One region of the Paraburkholderia sp. EG286A genome, then DNA from elsewhere that is predicted to be linked to it. Evidence: riboswitches for the same ligand, from Rfam matches in the RefSeq annotation. Region 1 holds a riboswitch; the other holds the start of a gene.

Region 1 (7,483 bases):
TCGAACTCGGCGAAAACCGCATTCTCGCGGGCATGCATTCGCCGCTCGACGTGATCGGCGGCCGCATGTTCGCGCTGGCTGCCACTGCCGCGAATCTCTACGACCCCGCGAACGCCACGCTCAAGAGCGCGGCCTACGCGCAGGCGCACAGCGCGCTCGAACAGGCCACCGGCACGAGCGCCACGACCTTCCCCGCCTTCGCGCATTCGGCCACGACCGCGACCGACCGCTTTGCCGACTATGCGACCAACAAGTCGGAATTTGCGCGCCGTATGACGTTCGGCTTCAGCCAGATCGAATCGACCGAAGCACCGCCCGTCGTGCCGAAGGGCGCCGAGGTGCTGCTCGAAACGCGCTTCCCGTACCTGAGCGCCAGCCAGCGCCGCGTCGTGCTGAAGACGACCGAAGTCGTCTCGGGCTATCCGGTCATGGACGACACCGAAGGCTGGGGCCGTCTGAACATGTTTAGCGCTGCAGACGGTTATGGCGCGTTCAGCGGCAACGTGATCGTGGCCATGGACGCGACCCAGGGTGGCTTCAACGCCGCCGACACCTGGCGCAACGACATCGCCGGCTCGGGCAAGCTCACGCTGCAGGGCAGCGGCACGCTCACGCTCGCGGGCAACAACAGCTATACGGGAGGCTCGCAGGTGAGCGGCGGCGTGCTCGCTGCAGCGTCGACCACGGCCTTCGGCAACGGCGACGTGTACGTCGGGTCGGGCGGCGGCGTGGCCGTGGCGACGAGCGCGCCGTTGACGGTGGCGGGCAAGTATACGCAGCTCGACGGCACGACGCTCGAACTCGACATCGACGGCAACGGCGGCGGACGCCTGCGCGTGGGCGGCCAGCTCACGGTGGCGGGCGGCACGCTGCATGTGAAGTTCGTGAACGGCTATACGCCGAAGGCGGGCGACACGATCGACGTGATCGACGGCAGCGGCGCATCGGTGAAATTCGCAACGGTCACGGTGGATGGTTTCAAGGCCACGCCCGTTTATTCTTCGACCGGCGTTTCGGTGAAGCTCTCGGCCTCGTGATGTAGTCACTCAGCAAAGCGGCCCCGAATCGCGATGGTTCGGGGCCGCTTTGCGTGTGAATCAGAAGCGATGCCGGATGCCCGCCGCCACGAGCACCTGGTTGCGGCCGCCCGACGGGTCGCAGGTGTTGATCATCGCAAACGCACCGGACGACGCGCGCTGATAGACGGCCTCGGTATACACGTCCGTGCGTTTCGACAGCTGATAGTCGGCCTGCAGCGCACCTTGATGCCAATGTGCGGAGGTCGCGCCCGTATAGGCATACATGCCCGCCAGCGAGAACGCGGGCGTCACCTGCCAAAGCGCATTCACTTCGTAGTTGCTGAAGGCGATCGACGGCAGCGGCACGCCGCCATCGGCCTCGCTCACACCCGTATGAATGGAACGTGACCAGGCTGCGCCGAGCGTCACGTCGCCGAGCGCGTAGCTCATGCCCGCGCCAATGGTGTCTTCGCGCTGCACCGCGACCTCAGTCGGCACGAGGCCCGCACCCGGCAGCACCGACGTGTCGTACGCACCCACCGAAGAGGCGCCGCGTCCGTCGATGTGCATCCAAGCCACGCCGGCGCTGAACGGGCCGCCCTCGTAATGCGCGCCGAAACCGTAGGCGCGGTTCTGCGCAAAGCGCCCCGCCGCGTTCGAAAACGCGTACATCGCGCCGGCGCTGAAACCGCCGTATGTGGCGCTCGCGAACTTCACGGCGTTCGAGGCGAGCCACGAATTGTTGGCGTTGTCGTTGTCGAACGGGTGCGCGAATGCCGTGCCGCCCGCACCGCCCGTCAGCGTAAACGGGGCGAAGTAGTCGTGCATCGTGTCGTACTGACGGCCCAGCGTGATCGTGCCAAATCGTTCGGATTGCAGACCAACATAGAACGGATGGTCGTTGAAGGCTTCGCCGGAGGTGACCGAGAAACCGCGCTCGAGGCGAAAGATCGCAGCGTTGCCGCCGCCGAGATCCTCGCTGCCCTGCAGGCCCCAAAAACTGCCGTCGATCAGGCCCGAGCCTGCGCGATACTGGCTGCGGCCCGCAACGTCGCTGACATAGTCGACGCTAGCGTCGATCTCACCGTACAACGTGACCTGCTGCGCCGAGGCGCCGGCGCCTGTGAATGCCAACGCCGCCCCGCCGAGGGCGGCCAGAATGTGCTTGTTCATGAGTCTTCTTGTTTGTGCTTGTAAAGAATGCATGGACGAGCGCCGTCAGCCCTCGCTTGTTGCGGCGAGGTGCCCCGACGTCGTCGTTAATCTGTCAATTTCCAGCGTGCTTTTGAACAGCGAACGCCTGGTGGCCCGTGAGCGGTCTACGCCGCATCGGGGCCGGTGGTGGCGGCCGGATTGGCCCGCTTTTCCAAGGTAGGAGGGTGTGCATTGACGGCTCCTTGGGTTACGCGCCCGGGAATGAGTCGTGAAATAAACGTAGCGAGGTCTGACTTCTGGCTCGATTGACAGCCAGTCACAGTGGCGCGACCGCGCCGGATTCTCACCGGCTTCCCTGCTGCGTTTCGCTCGTGCAGCGCCTACGCGCGAAAAACAGCTGCAAGGATAGCGTAAGTTGCGGGAGCGGCCAAACCGGGTGTTTTCGCCACACGACACACGTCAAAGGTTGACGCGGCGAATGCGCGGCCATTACCCTTGCGCGCTGATGGTTCCCGGCGACGGGATCAAAAGGGAACGCAGTGCAAGACTGCGGCTGCCCCCGCAACTGTTAGCGGCGAGTCCATGCCAGAGCGTGCCACTGGGAAACCGGGAAGGCCGGCAACGGACGTCGACCCGCGAGCCAGGAGACCTGCCATCAGCCGAGTCCAGCAGCCGCAGCGGGCGGGGATCCCCAATGCGCAAAAGCACCGCCCACGCGGCGATCGCCCGTTGCACGGACAGCCCGTTTTTCAGGAGCTGTTTCCAGCCACCGCATCATGAAGTTTCGCCAATTCGTTTTGACTTCCGCCGCGCTCGCCTGTGCGTGGCAATCCGCGCATGCCGCGGACGCATCGCCCACCCAGACACAGCAGCAAGCCGGCGACGGCACCACGCTGCCCAATATCCTCGTCGTGGGCGACGCGCAGCATCTGCCGCAATCGTTCGACCAGCGCTACGCAAGCACCCAGGTGCTCACGCGCGAGGACCTCGACCGCGTCTCCCCCGCCGACCCCAGCATCGCGCAGGCGCTCGCCACGCTGCCCGGCGTCACCGTCTCGCAGACCGGCGGGCCGGGGTCGTACACGGGGGTGAGCATCCGCGGGTCGTCGGCCGACCAGGTGGCCGTGTTCATCGACGGCATACGCATAGGCTCCGTCACCACGGGCACGGCCGAATGGGCCGATCTGGCGACCGCCTCGTTCGACCGCGTCGAAGTGATCTCGGGCCCCGCAGCCGCCTCGTTCGGCGCGGATGCCGTGGGCGGCGTCGTGCAGCTCTTCACGCGTCATGCGTCGAACCAGCCGAACCAGACCACCGTCTCGTTCGGCGGCGGCTCGAACAAGACCTTCGACACGCAGGTGCGCACCTCGGGCACGATCGGCTCGACCGGGCCGCTTTCCGCACTGAGCGGCCTCACCTACTCGCTGGGCCTGCACGACTACAACACGGCGGGCATCGACGCGACCCAGCCCTGGGCCTACGGCCACGAAGACGGCCGCAACGCGTACCACGCGCAGAACCTGGACGCGCGCCTTGGCTACGCGCACGACAACTGGTCGATCTCGACCTTCGCGCTCTACCACCGCTCCGATCTCTCGTACGACAACGCGGGGGGCAACGACCGCCAGCGCGACAACCAGCTCACGACCGGCCTCGCGTTCCACCTCGACATCACGCCGACCACGCAGTTCGACCAGTCGGTGGGCTACGCGACGGACCGTCAGTTCCTCTATTCGAACGACCCGACGATCCCGACCGACGAGATCGACTCGACGCGCTTTTCCACCTCCACGTCGATCACGCATCAGGAAAGAGGCCACACGCTCTTCGGCATGCCGCTCGACGGCGAGACCAAGCTCGCCTACGACTACACGCGCGAGATGGCGTTCCTGCCCGTGGATGTGCCGGGCGGCCTGCCCGCGCGCAACGATTCGGCCGTGTCGATGCATCAGTCCACCACGCTCGGGCCCGTCACGCTGTTTCTGGCGGGGCGGCACGAGATCGTGCAGGGGCAATCGGTGAATACGGGCAACGTCGCACTGTCGTGGGCGATCACGCCGGTCTACACGGCGCGCGTTTCGTACGGCAACGCGTTCCGCCTGCCGACCTTCAACGACCTCTACTATCCGGGCTACTCGAACCCCAACCTGCTGCCCGAACGCAGCGATTCGGTCGAAGCCGCGCTCGACGCCACCACGTCGATCGGCACGTTCACGGCAGCCGTGTACGACACGCGCGTGCACGACCTCATCACGTACAACTCGCAGACCTTCCTGCCCGTGAACGTGGGCCGCGCGCACATTCAGGGGCTCGACCTCTCGTACAAGGGCACGCTCGGCAAGTCCACGCCGGTGAGCCTCACGGTGGGGATCCTGAATCCGCAGGACGTGACCGACCAGACCTGGCTCAATCGCCGCCCGCGCCAGACGGCGAGCCTGAGCGTGGATCACACATGGGACGAGTTCCAGCTCCACGCGCTCAGTACCGGCGTTTCGCTGCTGTATAACGGCTCGACGTTCGACGACCAGCTCAACACGATCTACCTGCCTTCGTGGACCACGGTGAGCCTGCGCGCGTCGTACAAGGTCAATGCGCATCTCGCGCTTTCGGCCACGCTGGCGAACGTGTTCAACCGGCAGTACGTGACCGCATACGGGTACAACACGCTGGGGCGCACGGCGTTTGGCAAGGTGACCTATACGTTCTGAGCGTTGCGTGCGAGCGGGTGCGTTCAAGCGTTTCGCGCGCCCGCTCGCCTAGCCCTCGCGCTTCGGCCGCCGCACCGCGCGAATCTTCCCGCTGTTGCCGCCGCCGCAGAAGAACTGCTCGCCGCCATCGGACTCCAGCCCCGAAACGGCGGTGCCCGGCGGCATGTCGAGCTGTTCCAGCACTTCGCCCGTGCCCGGATCGATGCGCCGCAAGTCGCTCTCGTCGCCTTCCCAGGTGCCGTGCCACAGTTCGCCGTCCACCCACGTCACGCCCGTGACGAAGCGGCTCGATTCGAGCGTGCGCAGGATCGCGCCCGTCTGCGGATCGACCTGATGGATCTTGCGCTCGCGATACACCCCGACCCAGAGCGTGCCGTCCGCCCACGCGAGTCCCGAGTCGCCGCCGCCTCCAGGCGCGGGAATCGTGGCAAGCACGCGGCCCGTTTCAGGGTCGATCTTGTGGATGCGGTCCTCGGCGATCTGAAACAGATGCCGGCCGTCGAACGCCGTGCCCGCGTGCGCCGCAATGTCGATCGAGCGCTGCGTCTGGCCGCTCTGCGGATCGAGCGACGCGATGCGCTCGCCCACGGCGAACCACACCTGCTTACCGTCGTACGAGACCCCGCCCACCTTCTCGATGCCGGGAAAAGGGCCGTACTCGCGGACGATTTCGGCAGTCGTTCGTTTCATGGTTTCCTCCTTGAATGACGGGACAGGCGTTCATCCTAGTCGCCTGGCAGCGGCGCGGGGAGTAACAAGGTCGTCGCGAATCCGGGGACGGGCGGCGTGGTCCAGCGGCGCGCGCGGCCGTAGCCGAACGACTGCACCTTGTCCTCCGCGGCGAGCGAGTCGAGCGCGCGCTGCACGGTGCGCTGGCTCGCGCCGAGCGCGAGCGCCAGCGCCGAACTCGACCACGATTCGCCGTCAGCGAGAAAAGCCAGCACGGCGGCGTGCTTTTCTTCCACGGGCCGCGCCAGCACCACCACTTCGCTCGCGTGGCGCGGCGCCAGCGCGAAGCCCTGCTGGGTCGCGCCGATCTCGGCCACGTCGCGCATCAGCGTGCGCAAGCGGCCGATTTCCACGCGCAGGCGGGCGCGGTGCGTTTCGTCGGCGTGCTTCGTGCGAAAGGCGCGGGCGATGAGCGCGTCGCGCGGCACGTCGGCGGGCCACGCCTCGGCGAGCGCGCGGGCGAGCACGAACAGCACGGGCCGTCTTGCGAGTTCGATGACGGTCGGGCCCTCGCGCGCGACGTAGCGGCACGCGTCCACGACGAGCGCCTTCGAGGCGAGCAGCGCCTCGACGTCTTCCAGCAGCAGCACCCGCTCTTCACCGCGCGCGATGAGGCGCGCAGCGGGCGAGGTCAACAGCAGCGCGGCGCTCTCGATCTCGGCGCTCAGCGCCGCGATGCCCGCCTGACGCGCGGCGCGCGCGGCCGCGGAGAGCGCGCGCCGCGCCGCCTGCGTCTGAATGCGCCGCATGGCAATGCCGGCGGCGATCAGTTCGTGCGCCGCGCGCAATGCGGGCGGCAGCGGCGCGGGATCGGCTTCGGCAAGCATGCCGCCGGCCTCGTCGAGGCGGCCGATGAGCAGCAACCGGCGAATTTCCAGGTAGCGCGCGTGCGCGGCATTGAGGCGGTCGCCATGGGCCTCGAGCGTTTGCCGCGCCGCAGCGAGCGTATCGGTCGGCCAGCCGAGATCGCGTGAGGCAAGCGCGATTTCGGCCTCGGCGACGACACAGCGTGCACGCGCCACGGCCTCGCGCGAGCCGAAGCCGCGCGCCGCGCTGCGCAGCAGCGCCTTGGCGCGCGCGAAGTCGCCGAGCTGCGCCATGGCGATGCCGCGCAGCGCGAGCGCGGGCGCGTCGTCGCGCAACGCGACCCGGTTCAGCGCGCCGAGCGGATCACCGGCGGCGAGCGCGCGCGCCGCCGCCGTGATCAACGAATCCATGGTCATGGGAATCCCGCCACACTTGTCACTCCCCCTCCTCCTCGGTCCGGACCTAATCTAACACGGCGATCAAACGAATCATCGATCGAACGGCATGGCGATGCGCGCAGCGCGCCACCACCATAGTGAATCCATAGGAGGACCAGGCAATGGCAACCCATACCACAGGAACGCGCGAAGACTGGCTTGCGGCGCGCATCGCACTGCTCGCCGCCGAGAAAGAACACACGCGCCGCGGCGACGCACTGGCGCAGCAACGCCAGGCGTTGCCGTGGGTGCGCGTCGACAAGACCTATCGCTTCGAAACCGAAGACGGCGGCGCCACGCTCGCCGATCTCTTCAAGGGGCGCTCGCAACTGCTCGTTTATCACTTCATGTTCGGACCGGATTACGCGGCGGGCTGTCCGTCGTGCTCGTCGATTGCGGATGGTTTCGAAGGCATCGCCGTGCATCTCGCGAATCACGACGTGCGGCTCATGGCGGTCTCGCGCGCGCCGCTCGCGAAACTGCTCAGCTACCGCAAGCGCATGGGATGGCATTTCCCGTGGGCCTCGTCGAGCGGCAACGACTTCAACTTCGATTTCAACGTGTCGTTCACCACGGCGCAGCAGCGCGCGGGCGACATCGAATACAACTACGCGCGCAGCGGCCAGGC
Region 2 (7,483 bases), on a different contig from region 1:
CGATGCAGGCTCCGCATCGCTTCGTTCGCCTGAGCAAATGTCTTCGATCAGCGTGGCCGCGAGCATTTCGAGGCGTTCGCGCGTGTCGCCCGCATGACGCCATGGCGTATCGCTCACCGCAGCGAGTTGCGGCGGACGCGGGCCCTGCCACGGCGCAGCCCAATCGACCGTGGCCGGATCGACGAGGTGATCGATACGCAGGTCGCGCGCGAGCGCGTCGATCAGGCCCGCGTTTGCGCCCTGCCCGTCGCCGCATGCGTAGCGCCCGAGCGCGAGCAGCGTGTCGCGCCGCTGCTGGCCTTGCGGCGATTCGCCGAACGTATGCAGGCCGTCGCGAATCTGCGCCTCCTTCAGCTCGCAGAGATAAGCGTCGGCGCGCGTGAGCAATTCGTCTTCGCCGGCCTGATCCTGCGGCGCGGAAACGCTCAACTCCTCGTGCAGCCGATGCTCGATGATCGTCGCGAGGATGGTCTTGCGCAGCAGCTTGGCGCGGCGCGGGTCCACCATCAATGCTTCGTAATACTCATCGACCTGACGTTCGAGGTCTTGCAGCGGCCCGTAGTTTTCGGCACGCGTGAGCGGCGGCATCAGGTGATCGATGATCACGGCTTGGGCGCGGCGTTTGGCCTGGCTCCCCTCGCCCGGATCGTTGACGATGAACGGGTACAGATGCGGCAGCGGCCCGAGCGCCATGTCGGGCCAGCAGGTGTCGGCGAGCGCCACGCTCTTGCCGGGCAGCCACTCCAGGTTGCCGTGCTTGCCCACGTGCGCGATGGCGTCGATGCCGAACGCGTCGCGCAGCCAGAAGTAAAACGCGAGATACGCGTGCGGCGGCACGAGTTCGGCGTCGTGGTAGTTCGCGTAGGTGTCGTCGCCGCGCGAGCGCGACGGCTGGATGCCCACGAACACCTGGCCACAGCGCCAGCCCGCAATCATGAAGCGGCCGCGGCGCACCGTGGGGTCGTCCTCCGGCACGCCCCAGCGCGCGATCAGCGCGTTTTGCGCCTCGGCGGGCAACTGCGAGAAGCGCGCACGGTAATCGTCGAGGGAAAGACTCTGCCATGCGGGGCGCAGCGCGCGCGTGTCGGGATCGTTGGTCACGCCCTGCGTGAGGATGCGCATGAGCGCGTCGCCGTCTTCGGGCAGATCGGCCACGCGATAGCCTTCGTCGCGCAGCATGCGCAGGATGCCGACCACCGAGGCCGGCGTGTCGAGCCCCACGCCGTTGCCGATGCGCCCTTCGCTCATCGGATAGTTCGCGAGCACGAGCGCGAGCTTCTTCTCTGCATTCGGCAGGCTGCGCAGACGGCACCACCGGCGCGCCAGTTCGGCGACGAAAGCCACGCGTTCGGCGTCGGGCTGATAGCGCACGACATCGACCTGCGTCTCCTTGCAGTGGTACGCAAGGCCCTTGAAGCTGATCGCACGCGTAATCACGCGGCCGTCCACTTCGGGCAGTGCGATATGCATGGCGATGTCGCGAGAATTCAGGCCGTGATTGTCCTTCACCCAGTCTTCGCGATTGCCGCCGCTCAGGATCACCTGGAGCACGGGCGCGTCGCCGGCGAGCGCGATCGGTTCGGGGTCATCGAGCGATGAAGCCGCGAAGGCCGTGGTATTCAGCACGAGCGAGACGTCGTGTTCGGCCGCCAGTTGGTCGAGCACGTCGCGGCTCAAGGCGTCCTTGAGCGACGTGATCGCAAGCGGCAGCGGGTTCAGGCCGCGCGCGAGCAGCGCGGCGATCAGGGCATCGAAAGCGGCAGTGTTGGCCGCCTGCAAATGCGCCTTGTAAAACAGCAGCGCGACGACCGGCGCGCCGGGTTGCCAGCGCGCGCGCCATTCGTCGATGGTCGCGACGTCGCGCTGCGGGCAATAGAGCGCGGCGGCGGGCAGCGCAACGGGCGGCGCGGGCTCGCTGCCCCAGTCGAACGCGCGCCACGCGAGCGCACGCAGGAACGATGCGGCGTTGGCCGCGCCGCCTTCGCGCAGATAACGCCAAAGCAAACGGCAAAACTCGGGCTCGGCGCGGCTCTTGGCGATGAGATTGGGGTCTTCCTGCAAGTCGCCCGAAAACATCGCGAGCAGTTGCCCGCGGCGCCCGGCGAGCGAGACGACCTGCTCGATGCCATAAGGCCAGTACGTTTCGCCGCCCAGATGATCGACCACCACCACGCGCGCGTGCTGCAGGACGTCTTCGACGTAGAAGTCCACCGACGCGGGCTGGCGCAAATACGTGACGTTCGCGAGCCGCACGCTCGGAAAGCCCGCGGGCAGGCGCGGCACGACGCTCGCGAGCAGCGCGAGCGTCGTGTCCGCCGAACTGAGCACGACGATCTCGGCGGGCTGCTGGTCGATCCGGATAACGCCTTGCGTGTCGTCGACGAAACCGCCTGGCGTGGTGCGCAGCAAATGCATGGGACTGCCTCGTCTAGCTCGGCGCGTTCACTTCGCGCCCGCGGTCTGCAGGTTCGCCAATGCGGTATCGAAGGCCGCTTGCAGCGTCGCGCCATCGAGGTCTTCGCCGATCAGCACGAAGCGGCTCGCCAGCGGCTGCGCCGCGCTTTCCTGTGCGTTCCAGCGGCGGTCGAAATAGCTGTCGAAGCGGCGGCCCACGCCTTGAATCACGAGGCGCATGGGCGCGCCCGGCAACGCGGCAAAGCCCTTCACGCGATAGATCGTGTGCGCATCGACGAGTTGCTGCAGCGCCTCGATCACGGTCTCGCGCGAAGCCGCATTGCCCGACACCACGACCGAATCGAACTCGTCGTGGTGATGATCGGGATCGTCGGCGGAACCATGATGGTCGTGGCGCAGATGAATGCTCTCCTCGGAGGCCGCCTCGAGCCCAAGCAGCGTATGCAGATCGAGCTTGCCGTGCTGCGCGCGCACGATCTTCACCTGCGGCGGCAGCTCTTCGCGCAGCTCGGCGATGAGCGCGTCCTGGCCCGCAACGTCCAGCAGATCGGTCTTGTTGAGAATGACGAGGTCGGCGGCCGAAAGCTGGTCTTCGAACAGCTCATGCAGCGGCGATTCGTGATCGAGATTCGGGTCGGCGCGGCGCTGCGCGTCCACGGCCTGCGGATTTTCGGCGAACTGGCCGCTCGCGGCGGCGGGGCCGTCCACCACGGTCACGACCGCATCGACGGTGAACGCGTTGCGGATCGACGGCCAGTTGAACGCCTGCACGAGCGGCTTGGGCAGCGCGAGACCCGAGGTTTCGATCAGCACGTGATCGACATCGCCGCGGCGTTCGAGCAGTTTCTCCATCACGGGGAAGAACTCTTCCTGCACGGTGCAGCAGAGGCAACCGTTCGCGAGTTCGTAGAGCTGGCCTTCGGTTTCGTTGCCGTTCTCGTCACAGCCGATGCCACAGCCACGCAGAATCTCGCCGTCGATACCGAGTTCGCCGAATTCGTTGACGATGACCGCGACGCGCAGGCCGCCCGCGTGCTGAAGAATGTGACGCAGCAGTGTGGTTTTACCGCTGCCGAGAAAGCCCGTCACGATCGTGACCGGAATCTTGCGCATTTGCATGAAGTGCTCCTTCGGCGCCAGGCCGTATCGAGGGGCATGGTGCGTCGCGCCTGCCGTTCGTGCGGGTGCTGCGTTGCGGACACGCGCGCATCCATGGAAACGCTGTCACGCGCAACGATTCAACAACCTGCAGGGGACGAACGGCCAGAAACGCACCCGGGCCTCGCCCGGCTGACGCATGAAAATCACGGACCCGGCACCGCATCCCCGCAGCGCGAATCCCACGTATCTGGCCGGTATCCGGACTGACGAAACACCGCTTCGCCTTCCCGCGCGAGCGGCCTTGCGGCCGGCTTGCACAGTGGCGTGGACTGCGTAAAGCATGGAAGCGGTTTGCGGCATTCGTGCGAACGCCGCGCTCGTTGTACCGTTGCGGGTGCAGTTCAGGTTGGCCATGCCCGAGGCGGGATGGCTCCCTGATTCCCGTTTAACTGCGCGTGCATTATGAATCGCGCGCGCGAGCACCAGAGTGCGTGCGAGTGTAGGCGCGGGGGGCCTGCGCGTCAAGGAAGGCGTGGGAAGCCGCAAAAGCGTGTGCTATCGTAGCGCGCATCCGGCGCCTGCTGGAACGCGACGCTTTTGCTCGTTTTGCCACTGCGGTCACGCCTTCGATCGACGCTCTCGCCGTGAATCCTGCCGAACATCGCGCCTCGCGCGCAGCCTCATTCGAAGCCACGCCGGAGCCCGCGCAGCGCGTGCCGCCGCTTGCGCTCGGCATCGGCTGCCGGCGCGGCGTGACGCTCGCGCAGGTCGAAGCCGCAGTGCGCGCCGCGCTCGGCGCGTGGCCGCTCGACGGCGTAACGGCCGTGGCGACGCTCGACGCCAAAGCCGGCGAACCCGCCTTGCAAGCGTTTTGCGCGGCACACGCGCTGCCGCTGCAGACGTACACGCGGGAGCAACTCGCCGCGACGCCGACACCGGCGCCGCCCTCCGCCGCCGCGCAGGCGCAGTTCGGCGTGGACGGCGTGTGCGAGCCCTGCGCGCGTCTCGCGGCGGGCGGCGCTCCGCTCGTGCGCGGCAAGCTGGCGCTCGACGGCGTGACGGTCGCAATCGCAGGCTTTCTGCAAGACCCCGCAAACGCGGACGCGAAAGCGCCGCAATCAACCCACTCCCGATGATGAAAACCGATCCCGAATCGCACCAACGCATGACGCAACGCCGCCGCGAGGGCCACGAGAAGAAGCAGGCCGCCGCGACGCACGAAAAGGGCCTGTTGATCGTCAACACCGGCAACGGCAAGGGCAAGAGCACGGCCGCGTTCGGCATGGCGGTGCGCATGCTCGGCCACGGCATGAAGCTCGGCGTCGTGCAGTTCATCAAGGGCGCGCTGCACACGGCCGAACGCGACTTTCTCGGCAGCGTTGCGCACTGCGATTTCGTGACGATGGGCGACGGCTACACCTGGAACACGCAGAATCGCGACGGCGACATCGCCACCGCGCGCAAGGGTTGGGACGAAGCGAAGCGCATGATCGAGAGCGGCGACTACGCCATGGTGATCCTCGACGAACTCAACACGGTGCTCAAATACGAGTATCTGCCGCTCGACGAAGTGCTCGGTGTGATCGCGTCGCGCGCGCCGCACGTGCACGTGGTCGTGACGGGCCGCCATGCGCCCGACGCGCTGATCGAAGCGGCCGACCTCGTCACGGAAATGCGCCTCGTGAAGCATCCGTATCGCGAGCAAGGCGTGAAAGCGCAAAAGGGCGTGGAGTTCTAAGCGCATGAGCGCAACGGTTGCCTGCCCCGCGCTCTTCATCAGCGCGCCCGCTTCGGGCCAGGGCAAGACCACGCTCACGGCCGGCCTCGCGCGCCTGCACCGGCGCGCGGGCCGGCGCGTGCGCGTCTTCAAGACCGGGCCGGATTTTCTCGACCCGATGATCCTCGCCCGCGCGAGCGGCGCGCCGGTGCTCTCGCTCGACCTGTGGATGGTGGGCAAAGAAGCGTGCCGCGCGCTGCTCGCGCAGGCCGCGCGCGAAGCCGACCTGATCCTTATCGAAGGCGTGATGGGCCTGTTCGATGGCACGCCGAGCAGCGCCGATCTCGCGACTGAGTTTGGCGTGCCGGTGGCCGCCATCGTCAGCGCGAAGTCGATGGCGCAGACCTTCGGCGCGATCGCGTTCGGTCTCGCGCGCTTTCGGCCGGACGTGCCGTTTCATGGCGTGCTGGCGAACCGAGTGGGCTCGCCGCGCCACGCGCAAATGCTGCAGGAGGCGTTGCCCGCCGACGTGCGCTGGCTCGGGCACGTCGCGAGCGAAGCGACGATGGCGCTGCCCGATCGTCATCTCGGCCTGCATCAGGCCGCGGAGATCGACGACCTCGACGCGCGCATCGAACGCGCCGCCGACGCGCTCGCGCAAACCGCGCTCGCCGAATTGCCGCCGGCAGTGGCATTCTCCGATCCTTCGCATGACGAAGCGATTGCGCGACGACTCGAAGGCCGTCATATCGCCATTGCGCGCGACGCCGCGTTCTCGTTTCTCTATCCGGCGAACATTGCGTTGCTCGAATCGCTGGGTGCGAGCGTGAGTTACTTCTCGCCGCTCGCGAACGAGCCCGCGCCCGCCGGCGCCGATGCGGTCTTTCTGCCGGGCGGCTATCCCGAGCTACATGCTTCGACGCTCGCGCACAACACGCGAAGCGCGAATTCGTTGCGCGCGCATGTATCCGCAGGCAAACCGCTCGTCGCCGAATGCGGCGGCATGCTCTATCTGCTCGATGCGTTGACCGACGTGGAAGGCACGCGCACGCCGATGCTCGGCATGCTTCCGGGCGAGGCGGTCATGCAAAAGCGCTTCGCGGCGCTCGGCATGCAGCAGCTCGACGGCGCGCATGGCGAGCTACGCGGCCATACGTTTCACTATTCGCGTGTTTCCACACCGCTCGCGCCCGCGCTCACGGCACGCCACGCTCAAACTGGCGCGCCCGGCGAGGCGCTGTATCGGCACGGCTCGATCGCGGCCACCTATATGCACGCTTACTGGCCCTCCAACCCGGCTTTCGCGGCCGCACTCTTCCATGGCACAGCCCTTTGACGAAGCCGAACGCGCGGCGGTCTACCGCGCGATCTACGAGCGCCGCGACATGCGGCACTTCGCACCGGGCCCGATCGACCCCGCGACGCTCGCGCGTCTGCTCGACGCCGCGCATCACGCGCCGAGCGTGGGCTTCATGCAGCCGTGGCGCATCGTGCGCATCACGGACCATGCGTTGCGCGAGCAACTGCATGCGACGGTCGAGCGCGAACGCATCGCGACCGCCGATGCGCTGGGCAAACGGCGCGACGAGTTCATGAAGCTCAAGGTGGAGGGCATGCGCGACTGCGCCGAGGTGCTCGTGGTCGCGCTGATGGATCGCCGCGAAGCCCACGTCTTCGGCCGCCGCACGCTGCCCGAGATGGACCTCGCTTCCGTGGCGTGCGCGATCCAGAACATGTGGCTCGCGGCGCGCGCCGAAGGCCTCGGCATGGGCTGGGTGTCGATCTTCGACGTCGACGAGGTACGCGCCCTGCTCGCCATGCCCCCCGGCGCCAAGCCGGTGGCGATACTGTGCGTGGGTCAGGTCGACGCGTTCTACCCTCAGCCGATGCTCGAAATGGAGAAATGGGCCGAACGCAAGCCGCTTGGCGAATGCGTGTTCGAAAACCGCTGGCCGCATGACGAGCCGGCCAGCGTGGCCGAAGCGGCGCCGGACGCAACGCCCGGCGCCTGACGCCCGCTCACGCCTCGCGCGCGTAGCAGACGGCCTCGACGTTGTTGCCGTCGGGATCGATCAGGAATGCTGCGTAATAGTCGGGGCTGTAATCGGCACGCACGCCGGGCTCGCCATTGTCTTTCGCGCCTGCGCGCAGGCCCGCTTCATAGAAACCAGCGACCGCAGCGCGGTTCGCCGCCGCGAATGCCACGTGCACGCCGCGCGGCGCCAGCGCGGTGTCGGCGGATATGGCGTG

What was found. A riboswitch is a leader RNA that binds a small molecule or an ion and turns the genes downstream of it on or off. The one in region 1 is predicted to bind cobalamin.
Region 2: it holds a riboswitch for cobalamin, as region 1 does, so the genes downstream of both, cobW (cobalamin biosynthesis protein CobW) here and AB4Y35_RS19545 (TonB-dependent receptor) in region 1, are expected to answer to the same signal.

The regions. Positions count from the first base shown of each region.
Region 1 is NZ_JBFRCB010000004.1:149,435-156,917, forward strand. Features, by position in the region: gene AB4Y35_RS19535 (phosphatase PAP2 family protein) at 1-1,037, shown strand, start outside; gene AB4Y35_RS19540 (porin) at 1,098-2,192, opposite strand; cobalamin riboswitch at 2,439-2,573, opposite strand; cobalamin riboswitch at 2,664-2,846, shown strand; gene AB4Y35_RS19545 (TonB-dependent receptor) at 2,951-4,882, shown strand; gene AB4Y35_RS19550 (glutamine cyclotransferase) at 4,931-5,572, opposite strand; gene AB4Y35_RS19555 (helix-turn-helix domain-containing protein) at 5,608-6,828, opposite strand; gene AB4Y35_RS19560 (DUF899 domain-containing protein) at 6,978-7,483, shown strand, end outside.
Region 2 is NZ_JBFRCB010000006.1:510,760-518,242, forward strand. Features, by position in the region: gene cobN (cobaltochelatase subunit CobN) at 1-2,415, opposite strand, end outside; gene cobW (cobalamin biosynthesis protein CobW) at 2,443-3,534, opposite strand; cobalamin riboswitch at 3,748-4,018, opposite strand; gene AB4Y35_RS29355 (cobalamin biosynthesis protein) at 4,230-4,652, shown strand; gene cobO (cob(I)yrinic acid a,c-diamide adenosyltransferase) at 4,652-5,254, shown strand; gene AB4Y35_RS29365 (cobyrinate a,c-diamide synthase) at 5,259-6,569, shown strand; gene bluB (5,6-dimethylbenzimidazole synthase) at 6,553-7,245, shown strand; gene AB4Y35_RS29375 (VOC family protein) at 7,253-7,483, opposite strand, start outside.